DNA from 4 places in the Nonomuraea roseola genome. Region 2 is predicted to be linked to each of the others. Evidence: riboswitches for the same ligand, from Rfam matches in the RefSeq annotation. Region 2 holds a riboswitch; each other region holds the start of a gene.
The links. A riboswitch is a leader RNA that binds a small molecule or an ion and turns the genes downstream of it on or off. The one in region 2 is predicted to bind cyclic di-AMP.
Positions count from the first base shown of each region.

Region 1: another riboswitch for cyclic di-AMP. It lies ahead of ABFX55_RS44035 (C40 family peptidase); the one in region 2 lies ahead of ABFX55_RS45100 (hypothetical protein).
Region 3: another riboswitch for cyclic di-AMP. It lies ahead of ABFX55_RS48280 (CHAP domain-containing protein); the one in region 2 lies ahead of ABFX55_RS45100 (hypothetical protein).
Region 4: another riboswitch for cyclic di-AMP. It lies ahead of ABFX55_RS38075 (C40 family peptidase); the one in region 2 lies ahead of ABFX55_RS45100 (hypothetical protein).

Region 1 is NZ_BAAAXC010000015.1:4,349,097-4,352,941, reverse strand. It holds gene ABFX55_RS44040 (3-isopropylmalate dehydrogenase) at 1-533, opposite strand, end outside; cyclic di-AMP (ydaO/yuaA leader) riboswitch at 632-775, shown strand; gene ABFX55_RS44035 (C40 family peptidase) at 836-1,402, shown strand; gene serA (phosphoglycerate dehydrogenase) at 2,005-3,594, opposite strand; gene ABFX55_RS44025 (hypothetical protein) at 3,823-3,845, shown strand, end outside.
Region 2 is NZ_BAAAXC010000015.1:4,554,003-4,557,847, forward strand. It holds gene ABFX55_RS45085 (DUF4388 domain-containing protein) at 1-707, shown strand, start outside; gene ABFX55_RS45090 (roadblock/LC7 domain-containing protein) at 737-1,111, shown strand; gene ABFX55_RS45095 (hypothetical protein) at 1,135-1,506, shown strand; cyclic di-AMP (ydaO/yuaA leader) riboswitch at 1,791-1,925, shown strand; gene ABFX55_RS45100 (hypothetical protein) at 2,110-2,976, shown strand; gene ABFX55_RS45105 (alpha/beta fold hydrolase) at 3,021-3,845, shown strand, end outside.
Region 3 is NZ_BAAAXC010000015.1:5,252,791-5,256,635, forward strand. It holds gene ABFX55_RS48275 (hypothetical protein) at 1-486, opposite strand, end outside; cyclic di-AMP (ydaO/yuaA leader) riboswitch at 1,534-1,703, shown strand; gene ABFX55_RS48280 (CHAP domain-containing protein) at 1,719-2,492, shown strand; gene ABFX55_RS48285 (DUF3703 domain-containing protein) at 2,538-2,906, opposite strand; gene ABFX55_RS48290 (cation efflux transmembrane domain-containing protein) at 2,906-3,613, opposite strand; gene ABFX55_RS48295 (ArsR/SmtB family transcription factor) at 3,625-3,845, opposite strand, start outside.
Region 4 is NZ_BAAAXC010000015.1:3,097,946-3,101,790, reverse strand. It holds gene ABFX55_RS38085 (RDD family protein) at 1-995, opposite strand, end outside; gene ABFX55_RS38080 (amino-acid N-acetyltransferase) at 1,202-1,771, opposite strand; cyclic di-AMP (ydaO/yuaA leader) riboswitch at 2,046-2,195, shown strand; gene ABFX55_RS38075 (C40 family peptidase) at 2,201-3,244, shown strand; gene ABFX55_RS38070 (LuxR C-terminal-related transcriptional regulator) at 3,250-3,462, opposite strand; gene ABFX55_RS38065 (winged helix-turn-helix transcriptional regulator) at 3,687-3,845, opposite strand, start outside.

The sequences.
Region 1 (3,845 bases), 200 kb from region 2:
CGCGGCCGCTCGGCGGCCCTGGCGAAGGCGTAGCGGACCACGCGCTCGACGCCGAAGGCGGTGTTGAGCGACTCCTGGGTGGCGATCTCGTGGGGCGTGCCACGGCGCAGGACGCCACCGGCTCCCGCGTAGAGGCTCTCGGTGCCCTCGCGGACGACGACCATGTCGATGTCGCCAGGGAGGGTGTCGGCCAGCGGGGTCTCCACGCCGGGGAAGAGCTTGACCGGGCGCAGGTTGACGTAGTGGTCGAGCTCGAAACGCAGGCGTAGCAGGAGTTCGCGCTCGAGGATGCCCGGCGGCACGCTGGGGTCGCCGATGGCGCCGAGCAGGATGGCGTCGTAGCCGCGCAGCTCCTGCAGGACCTCGTCGCTCAGGGTCTCCCCGGTGGCGTGGTAGCGGGTGGCGCCCAGATCGTAGTGCGTGGACTCGATCTTGACGCCGACCGCCTCGAGGACCTTGAGCCCTTCGGCGACGACCTCGGTGCCGATCCCGTCGCCGGGGATGACGGCCAGACGAATGTTGCGCGACTCCATGGGCGGTACCTTACCGGCTCGTCTCGATGGACGAACACTCATCTCACTTGCCGGACGTCCAGTTTTGTCCTGTTTGCGGTGCTTTGACCCTTTCGTTAGAGTCCGTGCTGCCTAATCCGTTGCGGAGTCGCACGGAGCCGGGGACCCATTTCCCCCTGGGGCGAATCGGTGTCCCCACGCCGTAGGGCGGCTTCCACGCCCGAGCCCGTCAGCTAACCCGGTCGGCCACGTGGAAGGACAGTCCCCTGTCTCGCATCACCACGACCGCTGCCCTCTGCGGTCTTCTCGCCGCAGGAGCCCTCGTGACGGCATCCCCCGCCGTCGCGGACACCACCGGCTCCGACACCCCCTCGAGCTCCGCCACCGGCAAGAGCTCGGCGAGCAGCATCACCGGCGCCGACGTCAAGAAGGCGCGACTCAGCGAACAATCCACCCCCGCCTGGCGGGTCGCCCTCAAGTTCGCGCTGGCCAAGCGCGGCACGCCGTACGTCTGGGGCGGCACGGGCTCCGGCGGCTACGACTGCTCGGGCCTGATGCTCAAGGCCTACGAGAAGGCGGGCATCGAACTGCCCAGGGTGGCCGCCGACCAGTACCGGGCCTTCTCGAGGAAGATCTCGTGGGACAACCTCAAGCCCGGCGACCTGGTCTTCTTCAGCGGCCTCGGCCACGTGGGCATGATCTCCAGGCCGGGACACATGGTGCACGCACCCCGCTCGGGTGACGTGGTGAAGGAGGAGAAGCTCAGCGCCTGGCGACGGCAGGCGTTCGTCGGCGCGGTGCGTCCAGACCCCAAGGGTGTGGCGCTCGCGATGAAGCAGGCAAAGGCCAAGCAGGAACCCGCCCCCGCGATGCTGACCGCCACCCTGTAGGCGGCGGCACGCCCGTACAAGGCCGTCCCCTCGCGCCCTCGCCACCACGGCAGGCGCGGGGGGACGACTGCGCTCCTGCGGAAAGTGTCAGCGGTGGGGTCGCCCCGGTGGAGCAGGGGGACCTCCACCGGAACGGCCCGGATCAGCGAGGGGAGGGGGAACCGCCGTTGTCTCTGCGGTCCAGCGCGGTCTGGACGGCCTCAGCCGCCTCTTCCTCACGCTCTTCTGCACGGTTCCATGGGTACATGTCGTACACGTGACTCATCTCATTTCGCGGACGCGTATGAATCGGACGTCGGACTCCGGTCGCGAATCCGACCGGGCCTGAGCTCGTGCGGTCCGGGTCACGGACCGGACGAAGGGACTTGTGGCCGACACGACGCCGCTCACCGCGACGGGTCGTCGACCTGCCCTAACAGGCCCCGTCGCGGCAGGTAATAAGTACGAGTACCCAGCGCATTACTTCAAAAGTACCTGGCACGGTCCAGACTGTCTCGTAGGACGTCCGAATATCTCACGATATGAGACATCGTTGACGGCTACCCCGGAACGCGCGAACGCCCTCCCGCGGTGTGCGGGAGGGCGTTCCATGCGAGAGACGGTCAGTCGGTCAGGTCGACCGAGCGGCCGCTGTCGGCGCCGATCTCGGCCACGATCTGGTCGACCACGTCGGCGGGGATCGCCGAGTCGACGGTCAGGGCGATGAGCGCCTTGCCGCCCTTGACGTCGCGCGCCACCTGCATCGAGGCGATGTTGATGCCGTGCTCGCCCAGCAGCCTGCCGACGACGCCGACGATGCCGGGACGGTCGGTGTAGGTGAGGAAGGCCAGGTGGTCGGTCGGCTCGATCTCCATCTCGTAGCCGTTGACCTCGACGATCTTGGTGACCTGACGCGGGCCCGAGAGCGTTCCCGACACCGAGACGGTACGGCCGTCGGCCAGCACGCCCCGGACGCTGACGACGTTCCTCCAGTCGGGGCTCTCCGAGCTGGTGATCAGGTCGACCGTCAGGCCGCGCTCCTTGGCCAGGAGGGGGGCGTTGACATAGGTGACCGCGTCCTCGATGACGTCGGTGAAGACGCCCTTGAGCGCGGCCAGCTCCAGCACCCGCACGTCCTGGCTGGCGATCTCGCCGCGGACCTCGACGTCGAGCTTGGTGGCGGTCTCACCGGCCAGCGCGGTGAAGACGCGGCCCAGCTTCTCGGCGAGCGGCAGACCAGGCTTGACCTCCTCGGCCACGGCGCCACCCTGGACGTTCACCGCGTCGGGCACGAACTCACCGGCGAGCGCGAGCTTGACGCTGCGCGCGACCTGGGTGCCGGCCTTCTCCTGCGCCTCGTGGGTGGAGGCGCCGAGGTGCGGGGTGACGACGACCTGGTCCAGCTCGAACAGCGGGCTGTCGGTGCAGGGCTCCTTGGCGAAGACGTCGAGGCCCGCGCCCGCGACACGGCCCTCCTTGATCGCGGAGTAGAGGGCGCCCTCGTCCACGATGCCGCCGCGCGCCACGTTGACGATCCGCACCGACGGCTTGACCTCGTGCAGTTCCTTGTCGCCGATGAGACCGAGGGTCTCCTTCGACTTGGGCAGGTGCACGGTGATGAAGTCGGCGGTCTTGATGGCCTCCTCGAGGCTGACCAGCCTGACGCCCATGGCCGCGGCGCGCGCCGGCGGCAGGTAGGGGTCGTAGGCGATCAGCTCGACACCGAACGGCTGCAGGCGCTGCGCGACCAGCTGGCCGATCTTGCCGAGGCCGAGGATGGCGACGATCTTCTCGTCCAGCTCGACGCCGGTGTACTTGGAGCGCTTCCACTCACCGTTCTTGAGCGCTGCGTGCGCCTGGGCGGTGTTGCGGGCGCTGGCCAGGATGAGCGCGACGGTCTGCTCGGCGGCGCTGGTGATGTTGGAGGTCGGCGCGTTGACGACCATGACACCGGCCTTGGTGGCCGCCTCGACGTCGACGTTGTCCAGGCCGACGCCGGCGCGCGCGACGACGCGCAGCTTCGGGGCGGCGGCGATGGCCTCGGCGTCCACCTGGGTGGCGGAGCGGACGATGAGCGCGTCCACGTCGGCGAGCGCGGGCAGGAGCTGGGAGCGGTCGGCGCCGTCGGTGTGGCGGACCTCGAAGTCCGCACCAAGCACGGCGAGACCGGCTTCCGACAGCTCCTCTGCGACCAGAACGACGGGCTTGTTCACAGGTGGATCCTTAGGGGTCATGCGACGGGCTGAGGGACACGGCAGCGGGCCCCTCGGATCCCTCAGAGTCTATCCGGGCTTGTGAACGCATTCACGAGGGTCTCAGGATCTGGGCGCGTTACCCAGCAGCCGAGCGAGTCATCCCAACCCGAGCCAACTTTGTCTTGATCGGGAGATTTATTCGCTATTAGCCTGATAAGCCGTGGGCTACTACCTATCGTTCACCCTATGAGCATCGGGAACCCCGCTCT
Region 2 (3,845 bases):
GCAGGGTCGCCTACATGGAGTGCGCCGACACGCCGGGCGCCGAGGACGTCCTCGCCGCCAGCGGCAGGGTCTCCGAGCAGACGCTCGGGGCGGCCAGGCGGGAGGGCGCGGGAAGCAGGCTGGTCGAGGACGGCGCGCTCACCAGGGGCGAGTTGCAGCACTGCGTGCTCGGTGCGGTGCTGGACGCCGCCTTCTTCCTGCTCCAGGTCACCGGCTCCAGGCCGAAGTTCAGGCCGGGCGAGCGGCACTGGCTGGGCGGCCAGTGGTTCTTCGAGGTCGAGGCGATCGTCCGCGAGTGCGCCCGCAGGGCCGCGCAGCTGACGGCGATCTGGCCTTCGGCCGAGCTGGACTCCGCCCCGGTCTCGCCGGTCAGGCGGCTGCCCGGGCACCGGGTGGTGCTCAGCGACCTGCAGTGGGAGATCCTCATCCACGCCGACAGGGAGGCGACCCCCCTCGAACTGGCCAGACGGCTGGGCAGACCTGGCTACTCGACGCTGCTCGCGGTGCGCAGGCTGGCCGCCGCAGGACTGCTGCACCGCCCCGCCGCCACGGCGCTGCCCCTGCGCGGCGGCCGGCGGCACCGCGAGCCCAGCCCGCCGCACGACCCCGACGCTCCCGCACTGCCTCTCGGGCCGGCGGTGAACGGCGACCCGACCGACCTGAACCTGCTGATCCGGCTGAAGAAGGCGCTGGAGGAGCTGTCGTGAGGTTCCCCTCACTCAGAAGGAGACCACCGGTGGAGCTGCGAGAAGAGGTGCTGAGAGAGATGGTCCTCCTCAGGGAGCGCACCCCCGACATCAGCGGGAGCGTCGCCTGCACGGTCGACGGGCTGACCGTCGCCTGCGATCTGAACGCGGACAACGCCGAGCAGACCGCGGCGCTCTCCGCCGCCCTGCTCGCGCTGAGCGCGCGCATGGCCGCCATGGCGGGCAAGGGCGCGCTGGAGGAGACGCTCATCTCCGGTACGGCCGGCTTCGCCGCCTTCTACGCGGCGGGCCCCACGATCGTCCTCACAGTCCTGGCCGAGCCCGGAACCAACCTGGGGCTGCTGCGGCTGGAGGGCCGCAAGACGGCGGCGAGCGTGGCCGCCATCGCATCACGCAAGCGGTGACTCACACCCCGACGGAGGAAAGCATGGCGAGCATGGACGTCTCCCTCAAGGAGATGATGGCGATCGACGGCGCCCTCGGCGCCGTGGTGGTCGACTACGGCAGCGGCATGGCGCTGGGCGCGCTGGGCGGCTCCAAGGACCTTGATCTGCAGGTGGCGGCCGCGGGCAACACCGAGGTGGTCAAGGCCAAGCTGCGCACCATGGAGTCGCTTGGCCTCAAGGACACCATCGAGGACATCCTGATCTCCCTGACCGGGCAGTACCACATCATCAGGCCGATGACCGGCAGGGGCGGGAAGGGACTGTTCCTTTACCTCGCGCTGGACCGCGGGAGGGCCAACCTGGCGATGGCCCGCCACCAGATGCGCGCCATCGAGGAGAAGCTCGAGGTGTGACCCGTGGCATCCCCGTGCCCGCCCTCCGGCGGGCATGGGGAGGGCCCGTAGGCCCTGATTCGTCAGGAAATTTCATGATTTTCTTCGCTAGATCGCATTAATGATCAGAGCGCGCGTATTCCACTGTTTTTCAGGGGTTTCGGGTGACTGCAACCCGGTTGATTCGTGACGATAAAGGGTAGATCTTCTGCCCTATTCATGGGTTTGCTTTTGCCTTTGGGGTGTTTTGCCCCTAGAGTCCATTGCGTTACCAGCTGGTGACCTTGCCCTTCATCAGGAAGGCAGGCCGGCTGGCGCCGAATCCCGCAGTGCGGGAACCGGGGACCCATCTCATTGGGGTGAATCCGGCCCACGGGCCGGTAGGGCATCTCCACGCCCGAACCCGTCAGCTAACCCGGTAGGCGAGATGGAGAGGACCGAACCCCCATGCACTACCGCCACGCCCCTGTAGCGATGATACCCGCCGCCTGCTGAGCGGCCCCTTTACTTCCCCCTTCCTCCCTCCGCGCTCCGCGTAGCGTCCGTTCGGCCTGTGCCCGGCTACGCCTTTCGCTGATCTCACTTTGAGCGCGGCATTCCCATTGCCTCAAACAAAGGACTTTCATGACCGCCCGCTTCGGCATGCGCGTTTCCGCTCTGCTCGTCACCACCGCCCTCACCGTCGGCGTCGGCGCCGCCACCGCTTTCGCCGAGCCCACCGCTCCCGACGTCGGTCAGGCCACCGAGCAGCGGACCCTCCTCAAGGGATCCACCACCGCCTCCTACTACTGGGACGACGCCTCCGGCCGCGCCGGTGACACCGGCCTGCCCGCCAGCGGCATCTCGATGCGCAAGGGCCTGGCCGCCAGCCCGAGCTGGCCCCTCATGACCGAGGGCTACGTCGTCTACAAGGGCAAGAAGGCCCCCTTCTTCGTCGGTGACCGCGGTCCAGGCGCCCCCTCGAACAACGGCATCATGCTCGACCTCGACGCCAAGACCTTCGCCGACCTGACCGGCGGCACCTTCAACTCCGGCACGCTGGGCGTGGACGACAACGGCGGCCAGGGCCACATCAAGGTCCAGTACGTCATCACCAAGTGGGGCAAGGGCGTGGGCAAGAAGAACCACCCCGTCGCCTTCTCCACCGGCGCGTGGGGCCGCAAGGACGCCAACCCGGCCAAGCCTCCGGTGGACGTCCTCGCCGTCGCGGCCAAGAAGAAGGCCGCCGAGGAGAAGAAGGCCGAGGCCGCGAAGGTGGCCGCGCTGAAGGAGAAGGCCGAGCAGGTCGAGCAGGCCAAGGAGGCCGGCAAGGCCGCGGTCATCGCGCCCGCCTCGCTGGACACCGACGTCACCGCTGCGACCACCGCCGCCGAGACCAAGTCCGACACCTCCCACACCGGCACCGCGCTCGCCCTCGTCGGCGGCCTCGCGGTCGTGGGCGGAGTCGGCTACCTGGGCCGCGGCCGGATCCGCAGGGCCGTCCGCCGCTAGGACAGTCTTGCCGTCATGCGGAACAGAATGTCATTCTGTTCCGCATGACGCTCATGGCGAAGAGCAACGGCATCGAGATCGCCTACGACAGCTTCGGCACCCCCGGTGACCGACCGCTCCTGCTGATCATGGGGCTGGGCTCGCAGCTCGTTCACTGGGACGAGGAGTTCTGCGAGCTCCTCGCCGCGAGGGGCCACCACGTCGTCCGTTACGACAACCGCGACGTGGGGCTCTCCACCCATCTCACCGAGGCGGGAGTGCCCGAGCTCGTGCCCGGTGCCGCCGCGCCCTACCTGCTGAGTGACATGGCAGACGACGCGGCCGGTCTCATGGACGCGCTCGGCTGGCCTGCCGCCCACGTGCTGGGCGTCTCGATGGGCGGCATGATCGCCCAGGCGCTCGCCATCGGCCATCCCGACAGGGTGCTCTCGCTCACCTCGATCATGTCAACGCCCGGCCCCGACGTGGGACCGCCCACCCCCGAGGCGATGGCCGCGCTGTTCTCACCGCCCGCTCCCGACAGGCAGACCGCCGTCGAGCGGGCGCTCGAGGTCTGGGCGGTGATCGGCTCACCCGGCTACGAGATGGACCGCGAGCGCATCGCGAAGGTCGCGGGCCTGGCCTACGACCGCGCCTACGATCCCGCAGGGACCGCCCGCCAGCTCGCCGCGATCCTCGCCTCGGGCGACCGTACCGAGGGGCTGGGCGGGCTCACGATGCCGGCACTGGTGATCCACGGTGAGGCCGACCCGCTGGTGCAGATCGCGGGCGGCAGGGCCACCGCGGCCGCCATCCCCGGCGCCACGCTGCTCACCTATCCCGGCATGGGGCACGACCTGCCCCGTCCGCTGTGGGAGGAGATCATGGAC
Region 3 (3,845 bases), 700 kb from region 2:
ATGCAAGAGCCGGTCGAATGCCTCGGCCTCTTCCTTGCGCAGCTGCGCCATCTCCCTGCTGGCCTCAGCCTCCATCCAGTTCATCTCGGCCTCAGCCGCCAGCCTCCTGGCCATGGCGGCGCGGGCCTGCATGGCGGCTTCGAGTTCCTCCAGCTCCGCGAACGTGCCCTCCAGCCGTTGGGCCAGATCGGTGAAGCGCGATTCCAGATTCTCGTCGTCGCTGACTGCCGGAACGCCCGCCTGCGGGGAGGACACGTGCATGAACTGCTCAAGCCGCTGAAACTGCATCTCCGTGCGGGCCCGATCGCGCAGCAAGGCGGTGGCTATGAGCGCGACGACAAGCAGGGTGGTGCCCTCCAGGACGCTGGAGCGCAGCGCGTCGGAGAGGACCGAGAGGGAGCCGATGACCACCGCCAGAATCAGCGCGATCATGCTGTCGGCGTTGGCGGCGAACCAAGCGGCTAAATGGCGGAGGGAGGATGGCATGAACCTACGATGCCGCTCCCTGGATCAGTTGCGATAGGGAGTGAGCGGGGGGAAAGCCCAGTGCCCAGGATCACCCGCGGGCCGCGTCCAGAAGCGCCGACGCCACAGCGGCCCCGCCGCGAGCTTCAGGTCGTCTCGGACGGTCGTGGTGATCGCCCCTGCCCACGCACCCCGGCCTCTGCCATTTACAGCACATTGCAAGCAGGCCGCAACCGATGCCAGTTGCCAACGTGCCTCAGCACAAGTGGCGGCTTGTCAGCACGAGCGCACGCACCGTCCGCGAGGCAGCGGCGCGAGGGGCGCCGGCGCATGGCCGCCCGGCGTTCCGACTCCGGGTGAACAAACTCCACTGTCGGCTCCATCGGCGTGTCAGGTTCCGTGCCCACGTCTCCCGAACCGCCCGGCTCATGACGACCCACCGTGTTCCTCTCTGAATCCAGGATGACGGGTGGCTCGACGTCGACGGGCTGTGCGAGGTAGTTGGGGCGTCGTCGAGCATGTGGCGGAAGGAGTTGATCAGGATGCCGGTCAACTCGGCGAGCGGGATGAGCTCGGCTTGGATGCCGCCGTCCTTGACGCCGAGTTCGGTGACGAGGCCTGGTCGACGAGCTGCTCGGGAGTCTGCTTGTGTCTGATCAGCGAAACCGCGGCGTCCACAGGGGCTGACGTCGGGGACTGCCAGGTCGTTGGACATCTTCGACGTAGCTCGCGGCGATGTCGTCGGGGTCGCGCAGGGGGCGACCGTGAGCGTGCAGGCGCGTGGGGCCCGGGTCGCCGTGGCGCAGCAGTCCTTCGGGGGCGTGTGCGGTGATCCAGGTGAACAGCGCCGAAAAGGTGTGCCAGGTGGCGACTGGTCGCTCTCGATGGTGACGAGGTGATCTCGCGGGGGAGAGCTCGTGAGGGCAAAAGCGAGGTGTGGTCGACGGCTGTCCAAACCAGTCCAAGGTAAATCTTTTGTCCGGAATGGTGCGGTTTGTTCAACAAATCGCTACCTTCTTGCCACATCGCAACGTACTGACCGGCGACTTGCCTTCACCCCCGAGGGCGGCCGGTCGGCCGCCGAATCCCATCGGTGACGGGCACGTCCCGTCATGGGAACCGGGGACCCACTTGGTGTGGAGCGATCCACGCCTGGGGGGAATCCACCATGCGTGGTGGTAGGGCGACTCCTGGCCCGAACCCGTCAGCTAACCCGGTAGGCGGTCAAGGAGAAAGGGCATTCCCCCAACCTCATGCCATCCATCGTGGACGGGCTGCTTGACGCTGCCCAAAGGGATCTCGGCTACCGGGAACAGAGCAACGGCTACACCAAGTTCGGCGAGTGGTACTACGCCAACGTGGACAAGAGCGACTCCTACTTCAAGACCGCGCCCTGGTGCGACATGTTCGTCACCTGGGCGGCGCACCAGGCCGGTGTCGAGGAGTACGTCGGAGAGTTCGCCTACACCGTCGACCACGCGAAATGGTTCAGACAGCAGGACGCGTGGAGCGAGGAGCCCGAACCAGGCGCCATCGTCTTCTTCGACTGGTCCGGCGGGGACCGCATCGATGGCATCGACCATGTCGGAATCGTCGAGAAGGTGGACGGAGCCAAGGTCTTCACGATCGAGGGCAACGCCGACCGTGTCTGGCTCAAGCGCAAGGAGCGTGACCCGGGCAAGATCGTCGGCTACGGCCTCCCCAGGAAGGTGCAGGAGAACCTCGGCGCGCGCGTGGAGAGCGCCTCCGAGCAGGTCGAGAGCGCGGCCGTCGGCGGCGCGTCCGAGCCTCCGATGAAGACCGCGGCCGTGCAGGACGTCTCCGTGTCCGCTCGGCAGACGTTCGCCGGTGTGACGTCCGAACTGCCCCAGGTTCAGGACGTGACCGCTTCGGCCGCCGTGCTGGTCGCGCTGCTGTGCGCCGCTGTGGCGGCCAAGCGAATGCGGGGCATGCGACCGGCCCACGCGGTGGGCGGCGGTGGCCGAGTCCACCGGTCATCCGGGTGGAACCGGGACCTGCTCGCGTAGAGGGGGCTCTGCGGCCGAGCCGTGTGGCTCGGCCGCAGAGCCCGGTCATCGCTCCTTGCCGGGCGACGCGAGGTTCGACAGCAGGGTGGCCAGGTCGGCGGGGATCGGCTGGGGCTGGGTGAGCGGCACGGAGGCGCGGCCGGTGTTGCCTTCGGGGTAGCGGCCCAGTGCCGAGCCTGGAGCGGCGACGATGATCCGGATCACCTGGCCGAAGGCCTCGCGCCGGTCGCGCTGGGCGACGGCGAGGGCGAGCATCGAGAGGTGGTTGCGGGTGTGCGGCCAGGGCCAGGGCTGGGAGATGATGTGCGCCCGTTCCAGATGTCGCCACCGGGCCTGCGGGTCGGCGGTGCGGGCGGCGTTCATCTCGCTGTCGTAGGCGGCCCGCACGCGGGCGGGCATCCGGCGGCCGAGCATCAGTCGTCCTTTCGGTCGTTCGGGCAGCAGCCGTCGGCGCACCCGGCCGAGGCCGAATCCGGGGCTGAGAGGTCGGTGGCGAGCGGATGCGGAGCGCAGCAGGCGTCCCCGCGCCAGGCTTCACGACCCTCCTTGACCGCCACCGCGGCGATCACGAGGGCGGCGACGGGGTCGGCCCATGACCAGCCGAACAGGCTGTTGAGCGCCAGCCCGGCCAGGAGCACCGCCGACAGGTAGGTGCACAGCAGCGTCTGCTTGGAGTCGGCCACGGCCGAGGCGGAGCCGAGCTCGTGACCCGCGCGCCGCTGGGCGGCCGACAGGAAGGGCATGACGACCAGGCTGAGCCCGGCCAGGATCAGGCCGGGCGTGGAGTGGTCGGCCTCGCCGGTGCCGAGCAGGGCGCGTACGGCGTCGAAGGTGACGTAGGCGGCCAGGGCGAAGAACGACAGCGCGATGACGCGCAGGGCGGTCCTCTCGCGCTCTTCATGGGCGGCGCCGGAGAACTGCCAGGCCACCGCGGCGGCCGAGGCGACCTCCACGATCGAGTCGAGGCCGAAGCCGACCAGCGCGGCGGAGGAGGCGACGGTGCCCGCGGTGATGGCCACCGCGGCCTCGACCACGTTGTAGGTGATCGTCGCGGCGACCAGCAGGCGGATGCGGCGCCGTAGCGCCTCGCGCCGGTCGGCGGACGGCCCGAGACCCGGCATGTTCAGCGCGGTCACGACGGCCTCGGCTGCGCTGCCAGGCCGGGCATCGGGCACAGGGCGACCGCGTGACCGGTGGCGGACAGGAGCTGTTCGGCCGAGGCGAGCAGGTCCATCAGCTCTGGCCGCGTCAGCGAGTAGAACGACTGCCGTCCTTCGGCGCGGTAGTCGACGAGGCCGCAGTCGCGAAGACAGGCCAGGTGTTTGGAGACGGTGGACTGCGCCAGCCCGAGCT
Region 4 (3,845 bases), 1.5 Mb from region 2:
GGCGCGCCCACTTCGGTGATCTTGATGCCCATGACCATCTTGCCGACGGTCTGCCCCTTGGACTTCGTGAGGAAGAACTCGTAGGCGATGTAGAGCAGGGTGACGATCACCACGGTGATCACGTTGAGGATCCAGTAGCCGGAGGGCTGCGTGATCGTCCCCGTGTTGAGGTCGTAGCTGGCCTGGGTGATCAGGATCGCGCCCAGGATCAGTCCCAGGACGATCCCGATGACCACGCCGGCGAGACCGATGATCAGACCGTCGATGATGCGGGCGACCAGCCGCTGCCACCATTCGGCGAGCGGAGCGGGAGCGCCGGGAGGCTGCACCCCCGCGGGCGCGCCGTACGGCTGGCCGTAGCCGGGCTGCTGCCCGTAGGCCGGCTGCTGCTGCTGGCCGTACGCCTGCTGCTGGCCGTAGGGCGACTGCTGCCCGTAGCCGGGCTGCGACTGGCCCTGCTGGCCATAGCCCTGCTGGGGCTGCTGGCCGTAACCGGGCTGCTGGCCGTAGTCAGGCTGCTGGCCATAGGACGGTTGCTGCTGGCCGTAACCGGGCTGGCTCGGCTGGCTCTGGCCGTAGCCCGGCTGCTGCTGGCCGTAACCGGGCTGCTGACCCGAGGAAGGCTGCTGCTGGCCGTAGCCGGGCTGGCTCTGCTGACCATAACCGGGCTGCTGGCCGTAGCCGGGCTGGCCGTACTCGGGCTGCTGACCCGAGGCGGCCTGCTGACCGTAGCCCTGCTGCCCGTAGGACGGCTGCTGCTGGCCGTAGCCCTGCTGCCCGTACTCGGGCTGCTGGCTCTGGCCCTGCTGGCCGTAGGAAGGCTGTCCGTAGCCTGGCTGCTGACCGGAGGAGGCGGCCTGCTGGCCGTACCCCTGCTGGCCGTAGCCCTGCTGCTGTTGCTGACCGTAAGGCTGCTGACCGTAGCCCTGCTGGCCGTAGTCGGGCTGCTGCTGGCCCTGGTGACCGTAGCCGCCGCCGTCTTGGCGATAGCCCACGATCGTCGCGTCTGGATCGGGGTCGCCCTGGCGTCCCGCGTTCTGCTGACCGTATCCATGAGTCCCAGCGGAATTGTCTTCAGGCTGGTCCTGTGGATACGGCGGCTGTCCGGTGCTCACCGTGTCACCTCGCTTCGATGGCGCATGTGGCACATGTCAGGACACATGCTTGCTGTTGCCCAACGTATCGACATGAGTATCAACAATCACCTTTCCCCTTGGTCAACGTCTGAGTCAACCGTGTCCAGATGGAGCAACATCCGGGTGTTGCCAAGGGTGTTGGGCTTCACATGTTCAAGATCGAGAAACTCCGCGATCCCTTCGTCGTAGGAAGCCAGCAACTCGGCATAGACCTCGGGTGATACAGGTGCGCCCTCGATCGGGACGAAGCCATGGCGTGCGAAGAAGTCGACCTCGAAAGTCAGGCAGAAGACCCTGCGCAGACCCAGGTCACGGGCCGTCGCGACCAGTGCGGTAACAATACGGTGACCGATTCCCGCACCCCTGTATTCGGGGTCGACGGCGACCGTTCGGATTTCCGCCAGATCCTCCCACAGCACGTGGAGCGCGCCGCAGCCCACGACCTCGCCGCCGCGATCGGCGACCCAGAACTCCTGGACGTCCTCGTACAGCGTGACGGTGGCCTTCTCCAGCAACCGGGGGCCCGCCCCCGCGTACGTGTCGACCAGGCGCCTGATGGCTCTGACGTCGGGCGTGCGGGCGCGCCTCACGACGATCTCGGTGTCCTTCGGGGTGCGCTCGGCGACCTGCTCCATGGCCCTTCAGCGTACCCAGCCCGTTTCGGCCCATCCTTAACTACCGTCACATGACGCGCTGTAGCAAGTCGCACACAGTGCGCAGCGCTGGAGTAACAGTCCGACAAATCCACCTAAAGCCGGGCAATACGCTTGCAATGCCCTGGTAGATCGGGCTTTCGCGTGATCACGCCGTGACGCTTCGGTTGCACAACCTCTACGGGATTGGCAGTTCTGGTTGAGCAGGAACCTGGCTTGCACTAGTGTCCAGCGACGATGTCCCCCACGCGACACGCGTGGAGACGCGCCTAATCCCCGCAACCCGGGGAGCCGGGGACCCGCCGGCGGCCAGCACCGCCAATGGGGTGAGTCCGAGCACGTGCTCGGTAGGGCTGCTCCGGCCCGAACCCGTCAGCTAACCCGGTAGGCGGCAACGAGAGGAGCCGGTTGGTGAAGCGCACGCGTACCCACGAGGGGAAGACCGCGGGCAAGCACGCCCGCCCCCACGAACCCGGCGCCCTGCGCAAACGGTTCGCCATCGTGGGCGCGGCGATGGTCGTCCTGGCTCTCACCGTCCCGCTCGGCTCGGCCGCCGCCGACCCCAAGCCGACGCTGAAGGAGCTCTCCGAGCAGGTCGAGAAGCTCCACAACGACATCGAGACGCTGACCGAGCAGTACAACGGCCAGCGCGAGAAGCTCAAGAGCGTCAAGAAGTCCGCTGAGGTGGCCAAGAAGATCCTTGCCACCAGCGAGGCCGACCTGGCCGCCAAGCGGGCGCGCGCCACGCTCCTGGCCGAGAGCACCTACATGAGCGGCGGCTTCACCGACGGCCTGGCCTTCGCCACCTCCGCCGACCCTGACTCCTTCCTTGACGGAGCCGCCACCTTCTACGCCCTCGGGCAGCAGCAGGGCCAGGAGGTCAAGGAGCTGGCCGACTCCATCGCCGCCGCCGAGCGGGCCAAGGCGACGGCCAAGACACGACTGGCCGAGGTGCAAAAGCTCGTCGACGACCTCGGCGAGAAGCGCAGCAAGATCACCACGATGGTGACCAAGGTCGAGAGCAACCTGTTCAAGCGGGCGATCGGCGAGGCCGGTCAGCCTGGCACCAGGGCCACCAGGGTCAACCTGCCGATCATCGGCAGCGGCAAGGCGGCCGAGGCCGCGCGTTGGGCTCTCACGCAGCAGCTCAAGCCGTACGTGTGGGGCGCGGAAGGCCCCAACTCCTACGATTGCTCGGGCCTGGTGATGGCCGCCTACCAGCGCGTCGGCATCAGCCTGCCGCACTACACGGGCGACCAGTGGACGGCGGGCACCCACATCACACGCGAGCAGATGCGCCCCGGTGACCTGGTCTTCTTCTACAACGACCTGCACCACGTGGGCATCTACATCGGCGGCGGGATGATGGTCCACGCGCCCCGCACCGGCGACGTCGTCCGCATCGCCGCCCTCGGAAACCGCCCGTTCGCCGGAGCCGTGCGCATCGCGGACTGACGCGCCTAGATCAGTCTTCGGCGCGCGGCCCAGGCCACCGCCTCGATCGCCGTGGCGACGCCGATCCTGTCGCAGATGCCGCGCAGGCGGCGGCGCACGGTCCGTCCGCTGATCTCCAGGGCCCGCCCCACGCGGTCGACCGTGACACCCTTGGCCAACTGCGCGAGGAGATCCAGGTCGTCCTGGCTCAGCTCGACGCCTTCAGTGAGCACATCCATCGGGAGCCCTCCCCCCAACAGCACAAACTCGGAGACGTCTCGGCTCAAGCAGGCTGCTCGTCTCGCAGAAGGTAAACGCAGACTGGAAAGGTCGTCAAGGTCGTTTCGTTCCATACTTGACGACCGCCATTGACTTGATCGTTTCTATACGACGAACATTCCTCGCCTGGAGTGCCGAGAACGGTCCACAGGCCCCTTACTGCAATCCGCCCGTCTCATGAATTTCACGGCGAATTCTCAGAATCGGCGTCATATCGAAGGCGCGCCGCCTCCACGTCGTCGATGTGACTCTCGGCCCACTGCTTGATGGCGGCCATGAGCGGAAGCAGGCTCTCTCCGAGCGACGTGAGCCGATAGTCGACCCTTACCGGCACCGCCGCCGT